DNA from 2 places in the Hydrogenovibrio sp. genome. Region 2 is predicted to be linked to the other one. Evidence: riboswitches for the same ligand, from Rfam matches in the RefSeq annotation. Region 2 holds a riboswitch; the other holds the start of a gene.

Region 1 (4,603 bases), 2.2 Mb from region 2:
TAAAGAAGGTGTCAATCGCCACAACGTTCAATGTCCGCTTTGGAGCGATCCGTGCCGAGCAGTTTCAGCACGAAAATGGTTTTGGGCTGGGTCGCTAGCACGGTTTCGATGTCGTCGGTGATGGCGGCCATCAGGGTGCGATAGTCACCGAAAATCTGGGTGCTCATCGCATTGCGTTCAATGCGGATGTCCGGGCGTTTCGCCAATGACTCGATGAAGTCGATAATCGGCTGGCAATATTGATCCTGCAATGGGTACATGCTGATGTCAATGGATGCTTGTAATGGCATGCTCACCTCCTTAATGATGAATTGGCTTCAGGTGTTTCGTGTTTCGCTGCGGTTTTATCTTCAGTAATCGTAAGCGACGGTTACCCCATAGGTTCTTGGCGCACCTTGTTGGGTATACAGGTCCTTGCTGTAATTGGTTCTCGGGTCGATGCCGAAATAATAGCCGCGTGTTGCATACTGAGTATCGCCCAGGTTTTTGCCCCAAAGGGTGACCGTCCAGTTTTTACGGTTATAAGTCACCGCGCTGTTGACCAGGGAATAGGCTTTGGATTTTTGGTCATGGCTGTCTGAGAAATAAAAGGCATCTTTCCCTTCGATGTTGGCGCTTATGGTCCAGTTATCCGTTAGGTAGATTTCCCCGCCGAAGCTGAAAGTGTAACCCGGGGCATGGGCCAGAGCTCGCCCGTTCATATTGATGTCGTCGGCGGGATTATTCGGGTCAACGTAGGTGTAATCGGTAAACTCGGTTTGCAATAGCCCTAAGGTTCCAAGCAATCGCAACTGATCCAATGCCAACCAATCCGCTTGTCCTTCCAGACCGTAGTAGGTGCTTTCGGCGGCATTATCCATGTAAATCGTAAATGCCGGAGAGTTGACCTGCTGGGTTGAACTGTTCACTTGTTGGTCTTTACGTAACCCGTAGAAAACGTTCAAACGCGTATTCAAACGGTTATTCAGCATCGAAGAATTCAAACCGGCTTCCAGGTTCCATAAGTATTCGGCATCAAAAGGGATTTTATCTTTCGGCAAGCTGGCATCGTCGTTCACGCCGCCCGATTTATAGCCTCTGGATAAGGTGACAAAGGTCAAGTGTTCTGGGGTGACCTGGTAGCTCGCGCCTAATTTCCCGCCGTATAAGACTTCGTCCGTCGAGTCGGAAAAACCATAGGAGTTGTCATAATCGGCCTGAAATTGTTCGATACGCAATCCGGCAATCAAGGTGGCTTTCGCTGTCAGATGGTAGTCCAATTGACCGTAGGCCGCGAGATTATTGGTTTTATAATCGCTGGATTCTTTGCCGCTCGGATCCGTCACATACGGATAGGTGCGGTGAAGTTTTTCGTCTTGCTTCAGGTAATAAATGCCCCCGACCCAATCCGTTGTGCCATTGAAGATGCGTCCGGTTTCGGAGGACATAAAGCGCAATTCCAATGACTGGTTTTTGCGATCACGTTTGTAAAAATCAAAGGCGGAGTAACCGTTAGGGTCAAAGCCGACATAGGTCCAATCGTCGTCATAACCGTATTTGCTGGTGCTGTCGGTTTGCGTCAAAATGGCCACCATATCGACCGAATCGGTCATCGCATAATCCGCTTTTAAGGCAATGCCATCGGATTTCAGGCTGTCCTGTCCCGGTTGGTCGCTGATGGTTTTGTTGTCATTGGTAAAACTGAAAGCATCGTAGCCATCGTCTAAGTTGAGGTGTAGTAGCTTTAAATCAATCGTCAGATCATCGGATGCATACCATTTTAAATTGGCTCGCGCGGTCAGTTCATCTTGCTTTTGAGTGTTCTTTTTATCTAGGTGGGTGTTTTCAATATAGCCGTCGGAATTGTATTGATAAATTGCCAAGCGGCCTGCCAATCTGTCTTTGACGATTGGGCCGTTCAACATCACGCCACCGGCATAGGTATTGTGTGAACCGACCGTGGCCTCGACTCGGGCCGATGGTTCGAGAGACGCTTCATTGGTTTGCACTTGAATCACGCCCGCCAAGGCTCCGGAACCAAAACGCGTGCCTTGCGGGCCGCGCAACACTTCCACTTGATTGACGTCAAACATTGTTGCGGCCGCGCCGATACGGCTGTAATCAAAGTCATCGACCAGTACACCGACAGAAGGATTCAGTGGCGTGGAAAACTGGCCTCTCTCACCGATGCCGCGAATCTGATAATAATGCGCCGTTGCACCGCCGCTCGCCGCGTTGACGTTAGGCATTAAACCAATCACATCTTCAATGTTTTGGGCATCGCGTTCCTGTATCTCAACCGGGGTGACGACGGTGACACTGGAGGTGCTTTGTTGAATGTTCGCTTCACGAAAATCGGCTTCAATTTTGACGGGCTTGAGTTTGACCGTTTTGGTGTCGCTGGTGGTTTCCTCGGCCAGAGACGGTGTCGAGTGCCATAAACCGAATGATAAGAATGACGCCGGAATCACGGCGGATAAAATGGATTTCAGGTGCATGTTGCTTCCTTTTCAGTTCACCAAAAAGGACAGGTATGCAATTCGGACATTCGCCAGGGATGGGGCTAAGATCGAGTGTTGCAGCCTGTTCCTACGCCAGTATTAACTGGATCAGGTTATAAGGGTTCCCTTTCAGCAGGATCTCAGGCCTTTCGACCACCCCTCGGCATAAATTCAGAGACGCTGGTTCGTACGGTAGCGCCTCTCTAAAAAACGTGAGGAGCGATTATAAAGCAAAAGCGTTCGGATTTGAATTGTTGATATGACATGAATTTCGGCCAGGCCTGGCCGAAACCTGGAAACCGTTACGTTACTCGTTTAAATCGACGGAATATCGTCGGAGTCGTAAGGCAGGCGTTCGTCGCCGTAAATTTCTTCCGAAAACGACTCGACCCGTTCTTCGGCGATGTCGGTACGCGCGAATTGCGCAATGTGGAAAAGCGCTTCACCTTCATTGACTAAAGGCATGACCATCTGGCCGATGACGATGCCACTGGCATTGGCGTAAACTTCGAACTCGGCTTCGCCGAAAGGATCGGAAATGACGCCGAGCAGGGTTTGATCTTTCTGAACTCGGTCGCCGTCGTTGGCCAAGGCTCGGAAAATGCCGCTGTGCGGTGCGCGAACCCAATAACTGGAACGGGCGATGACCGGGCTTTTAGACGGTTTCTTCGGGGTGCGGCTGGGGGCGATCATGCCCAGATGTTTCATGACGTTCAGCACGCCTTTGACACCGGCGCGAATGGCGAATTCGTCAAACCGAAGAGCTTCGCCCGCTTCATACAGTAGGATGGGGATGTTCTTTTTCACGGCAGAGGCCCGCAGGGAACCCGCGCGCAGGTTGGCGTTCATCATCAGTGGGGCTCCGAAGGCTTCGGCCATGGCCAAGGTTTCGTTGTCTTCGAGATTTGCGCGAATCTGCGGCAAATTGGTGCGGTTGATGGCCCCGGTATGGAGATCAATGCCGTGCGAGCATTGGCCGACGATTTCATTTAAAAAAAGGTGGGCCATTCGCCCGGCTAAAGACCCCTTTGACGAGCCGGGAAAACTCCGGTTGAGATCGCGACGGTCCGGTAGATAACGACTTTGGTTGATGAAACCGTAGAGGTTAACGATGGGCACGGCAATGAGTGTGCCTTTCAGGCGTTGCAGCGCTTTGACTTTCATCAAACGGCGGATGATTTCCACACCATTGAGTTCGTCGCCGTGAATGGCGGCACTGATAAATAAGGTTGGCCCTTTACGTTTTCCATTAATCACCTGTACCGGCATATTCAGTTCGCCGTGGGTATAGAGCTTGCCCACTTGTAAATCGACGGTTTTTCGCTCGCCGGGATGGATGGTTTCTGTCCCGATGGTAATGGCATGATTGGTCGGTTTTTTCATGGTGTTTTCCCAAAGGTGACGGCGGGTTTAGCCTTTGCCACGTGTTTTGGTATGGTGCGGTTTGGCATTTTTTTCGATGAATTCAATGATCTGCCCGGCAACATTTTTATTCGTAGCGGTTTCAATGCCTTCGATGCCCGGCGAGGAATTGACTTCCATCACGACCGGGCCGTGGTTGGAACGCAATAAATCCACGCCGCAGACATTCAGTCCCATGATTTTCGCCGCGCGTACCGCAGTGGCGCGCTCTTCGGGGGTGATGCGTACCAACGAAGCGCTGCCCCCCTGATGCAAGTTAGAACGGAACTCGCCGTCTTTGGCCTGGCGTTTCATGGCGGCGACGACTTTTCCGCCGATGACGAAACAGCGTAAATCCGCGCCGCGCGCTTCTTTGATGAATTCCTGGACCAGGATGTTGGCTTTCAAGCCGTTAAAGGCCTGAATGACCGACTCGGCGGCGGAGTGGGTATCGGCCAGCACCACGCCGACCCCTTGGGTACCTTCGAGCAGTTTGATGACCACCGGCGCACCACCAACGGTTTGCAACAGGTCATTGACGTCGTCCGGCGAATGGGCAAAACCCGTGACCGGCAGGCCAACACCACGGCGCGACAACAGTTGCAAACTGCGCAGTTTGTCGCGCGAACGGGAAATGGCTACCGATTCGTTTAACGGGTAAACGCCCATCATTTCAAATTGGCGTAAAACCGCGGTACCGTAAAAGGTCACGGAGGCCCCGA
Region 2 (4,603 bases):
AAAAACGGGCACCCGAGTTTAATAAGCGATCCGCCTCAGCACTGAGGTGACGACGATTCGGCAAGCCCGTCAAAGGGTCCTTCAGCGCCAACTCTTTCATCGTGGTGGATTGGTTCACCTGTTCGGTAATTTCCGCATTGGTTGAACTGTACCCGATGATTTTTTTGCCATCTAAAATCGGCCGGGTCACATGGCGTACCCAAATCAACCCTTTATGCTTCGTGGTCAGCCTTACTTCAATTGCATCCGGCATTTGGCCGGCCGCCACCGACTTTTCATAAGCCAGCCACTTCGGAAAATCTTCTTCATACACCAAATCCGCAAACAGGTTGGGCGTTTGATAAAACGTCTTTACATCGTACCCCGTCATATCGGTGATGGCGGATGAAATGTAACGGTAACTACGATCAAGATTTTGCAGGTAAGCAGCTTCTTCGGCCATTTCCACCAATGACGCAAAGGTCATGTTTTTAGCGCGCACTTCGTCGCTGAGAATTTTTTGGCGAGCGATGAAAAAACCCGCTACGATGCCAACCAGACTGGGGATGACCAGAAAACGCGGTCGAAAGGCCTCTTCATACAGAAAATCCAACTGAACAGCCGCCAACAAGATGACCACCAACCAGCCCATGAAGGTATAGCGAAAGTATGTTCCGAGTTCTGCCCGCCAGGCATTCGGGTGGCCGAGTTGACCATTTAAAGATGCATTCATGATTCAGAGTTCGTCACAACCCGCCTGTTGGAAATCGTTTTTCAATTTCACATAATGTTCCGCGGAGTATTTGAAAAACGCTTTTTCGTCATCGGTTAAAGGGCGCAACTTTTTCACCGGCGAGCCGACATACAAGTGGCCGGACTCCAGCACTTTACCGGCCGGCACCAAACTGTTGGCCCCCACCAACACATGCTTCTGCACCACCGCATTATCCAGCACCACCGCGCCCATACCGATCAGGCATTCGTCCTCGATGATACAGCCATGCAAGACCGCATTGTGCCCCACCGTCACATCAGCGCCGACAATGCAGCGCGACCCTTTGGTGATGGGCGAATCATGTGTGGTATGGCAAACGGTGCCGTCTTGAATATTGCTGCGAGGCCCAATTTCAATGGCATTCACGTCGCCACGCAAAGTGGCATTCGGCCAGATGCCAACGTCCTCGGCCAAAGAACACTGGCCAATCACCACGGCAGACGGGTCCACCCAGGCACTTTCGTCAAGGCTGGGGGTATGATTCTGATAACGACGAATCGACATAAATCTTTCGACTCCAAAGCTACGCAATTAATCTGAATGATTTAACACTATAACGGGTTTTCAGCCCTTTTAAAATCGCTTGTTTTAAGAATTTTTTTATCCGGTTATCAAGCGTATTACAAAGTCCTAATAAAATCATAACGATATCAAAAACGCCCAGGCCTGGGCATTTTCCTTTAACGCCCTTAACGCCGGCGCTTACCCCCAATAAGGCCCGGAAGCACCGATTACCGCTTCCAACACGCCCAACGACAGATTGATGGCAATCACCGGACGCATTTTACCGTTCATCACCTGCCCAGCTTCGGCAAACTGCCCCGCCTGCACATAATTTCGAAACGTTTTGAAAGGGCCGAAGTACAGCCAAGCGAACAAACCGATCATCAGCCAACCCACCCATTGCATGGCATGCAAGTAGAGCGGTACGACGTTCAAATCGCCGAAGCGCGTCACCCAATCCCAATAACCGGAAATCACCAGCAAGACGATAAAGCCCCACACCCAAGGGAAAAAGCGACCGAACACATCGGCCCACAGCGTCAAACGCTGTGGCGGTTCCAACGTCATCGCCGCCGGGCGCAGCACCCGATAAGCCAAGAAAATACCGCCTACCCATAAAACCGCTGCCACCGTGTGCAATGACGTCGCAATAATCGTATCCATATCCCTTTCCTGAACTCTTTTTATAATGAGTGACTTTCTAATCTTCCCCCATTATCCACACCCCCCGAATTTGTGCAATAAAGTTTAACTCTATGATAAAAAAGCTATTTTTTAAGTGTTTTTAATTTAACTCGTTTTTACATTCGCTTCTGATACAATGGCGTTTCATCTCTCGGGGTGCACACCTAAGTGCTGAGACGACTAAGCGGAAAGGGCAATTCGCCCCTCCCGGCTGTCGGGCCCGTTGAACTTGATCTGGTTAAAGCCAGCGTAGGGAAGAGAAGATTTCTTTGGGAACGAACGCCCTTGGCGAACGTGCCCCTTTGATTGCTTTGGAACCTGCGTCGGACTGTCCGAATCGCACCCGTGTCGCCGAAGCAATCGTCCGACCTGCCGATTCCAAATTTCCGACCTTACTCCGAGCAAAACATCTTGTTGAATCGTGTTCACTGAAACGGCTTAGCCGTTGCGGTTTCACGCCTGATTACGCTGTGTTTTTCCCCCTTTGAACGCAACAAAAGCGAGGAAAACATGACTGCATTTAAACACGCCCTGCCGGCGTCCAATGACATTCTGACCCGAGAGCCGTTACCGGCCTCCCAAAAAACCTATACCCCCGGCGATATCCATCCGGACATCCGTGTGCCAATGCGCGCCATTCAACTTACCAACGGTGAAACCGTCACCGTTTACGATACCTCCGGCCCTTATACCGACCCGGCCATCGAGATTGACGTCGCCCAAGGCATTCCTGCCATCCGCAAACCTTGGATTGAAGCCCGTCAGGACACCGAAGCCTATGACGGCCGCATTATCGATCCGAAAGACAACGGTTACAGCAACCGCAGCCAAATGGAAACCGCCATTGCCGGTGCTTCCAGCCTGATGCGCCAACCGTTGCGCGCCAAAGCCGGACAAAACGTGACCCAACTGCATTATGCCCGCCAAGGCATTATCACGCCGGAAATGGAGTTCATCGCCATCCGCGAAAATCAGCGCCGTGAACTCACCCGTCGTTACCTCAACGACGCCGAGCGCGAACACCGCTTGAAAGGCGAACATTTCGGTGCCAATCTGCCGGAAGACATCACACCGGAATTTGTACGCGACGAAGTCGCCGCCGGACGCGCCGTCATTCCATGCAACATCAACCACCCGGAATCCGAACCGATGATTATCGGCCGCAACTTTCTGGTGAAGGTCAACGCTAATATCGGCAACTCCGCCACCACCTCGTCGATTGCCGAAGAAGTCGAAAAAATGGTCTGGTCCACCCGCTGGGGCGCCGATACCGTTATGGACCTGTCCACCGGCAAAAACATCCACACCACCCGCGATTGGATTCTGCGTAATTCACCGGTGCCCATCGGCACGGTACCGATTTATCAGGCACTGGAAAAGGTCAACGGCGTCGCCGAAGACCTGACCTGGGAAATTTTCCGCGACACCCTCATCGAGCAGGCCGAGCAAGGTGTGGACTACTTCACCATCCACGCCGGTGTCTTGCTGCGTTACGTACCGATGACTACCAAACGCGTCACCGGCATCGTTTCCCGCGGCGGTTCGATTATGGCGAAATGGTGTATCGCACACCACCAGGAAAGCTTCCTTTACACCCATTTCGAAGACATCTGCGAAATCATGAAGCAGTACGACGTTTCCTTCTCACTGGGTGACGGCTTGCGCCCCGGCTCGCTGGCGGATGCCAACGACGAAGCGCAACTGGCGGAACTCGAAACCCTCGGCGAATTGACGAAAATCGCCTGGAAGCACGATGTCCAAGTCATTATCGAAGGCCCAGGCCACGTACCGATGCACATGATTAAGGAAAACATGGACAAGCAATTGGAATATTGCCACGAAGCGCCTTTCTACACGCTTGGCCCTTTGACCACAGACATTGCACCCGGTTACGACCACATCACCTCCGGCATCGGCGCCGCCATGATCGGCTGGTTCGGCACCGCCATGCTGTGTTACGTCACCCCGAAAGAACATCTGGGCTTGCCGAATCGTGACGACGTCAAGGAAGGCCTCATCACTTATAAACTGGCCGCCCACGCCGCCGATGTCGCCAAGGGGCACCCCGGCGCGCGAGCGCGAGATGACGCCCTTTCCAAAGCCCGTTTCGAATTCCGCTGGGAAGACCAGTTCAACCTCGGCCTCGACCCGGAAAAGGCACGCGCCTTCCACGACGAAACCCTGCCGCGTGATTCCGCCAAAGTGGCGCATTTCTGCTCCATGTGCGGGCCGAAATTCTGCTCGATGAAAATTTCGCAGGAAGTGCGAGACTACGCCGAACAACAAGGCCTATCTCACCAGAAAGCGGTGGAACAAGGCATGGCGGAAATGTCGCAGACCTTCAAGGAAAACGGCAGCGAAGTCTATGTGAACGTCGAAGACATCACTTTGTCCAGCTAAGCCGGAGGCTGCCATGAAACACGTCACTAAGCAACACCTCGGCATTGCCGGGGCCGGCCTCGTCGGCCGGGTGCTGGCGCTGAAACTGTTGGCGCAAGGGCATCGCGTGACCTTGTTCGAAAAGGATTCCGACGAATCCGAAAACGCGGCTGCACGGGTCGCCGCGGGCATGCTGGCGCCATTTGCCGAACTGGAAACCGCCGAATCGGATATTTTCGATCTCGGACAGCGTTCCATCCAAATTTGGCCAGGCCTGCTCGA

Evidence for each region. A riboswitch is a leader RNA that binds a small molecule or an ion and turns the genes downstream of it on or off. The one in region 2 is predicted to bind thiamine pyrophosphate.
Region 1: another riboswitch for thiamine pyrophosphate. It lies ahead of AC0KH7_RS10970 (TonB-dependent receptor); the one in region 2 lies ahead of thiC (phosphomethylpyrimidine synthase ThiC).

Annotation. Positions count from the first base shown of each region.
Region 1 covers NZ_OZ223196.1:2,323,303-2,327,905, reverse strand. The annotation lists gene pnuC (nicotinamide riboside transporter PnuC) at 1-22, opposite strand, end outside; gene AC0KH7_RS10975 (hypothetical protein) at 12-290, opposite strand; gene AC0KH7_RS10970 (TonB-dependent receptor) at 351-2,477, opposite strand; TPP riboswitch at 2,548-2,651, opposite strand; gene AC0KH7_RS10965 (succinylglutamate desuccinylase/aspartoacylase family protein) at 2,796-3,863, opposite strand; gene rimK (30S ribosomal protein S6--L-glutamate ligase) at 3,891-4,603, opposite strand, start outside.
Region 2 covers NZ_OZ223196.1:79,618-84,220, reverse strand. The annotation lists gene AC0KH7_RS00370 (putative bifunctional diguanylate cyclase/phosphodiesterase) at 1-712, opposite strand, end outside; gene AC0KH7_RS00365 (gamma carbonic anhydrase family protein) at 716-1,258, opposite strand; gene AC0KH7_RS00360 (CopD family protein) at 1,457-1,921, opposite strand; TPP riboswitch at 2,085-2,215, shown strand; gene thiC (phosphomethylpyrimidine synthase ThiC) at 2,453-4,342, shown strand; gene AC0KH7_RS00350 (FAD-dependent oxidoreductase) at 4,356-4,603, shown strand, end outside.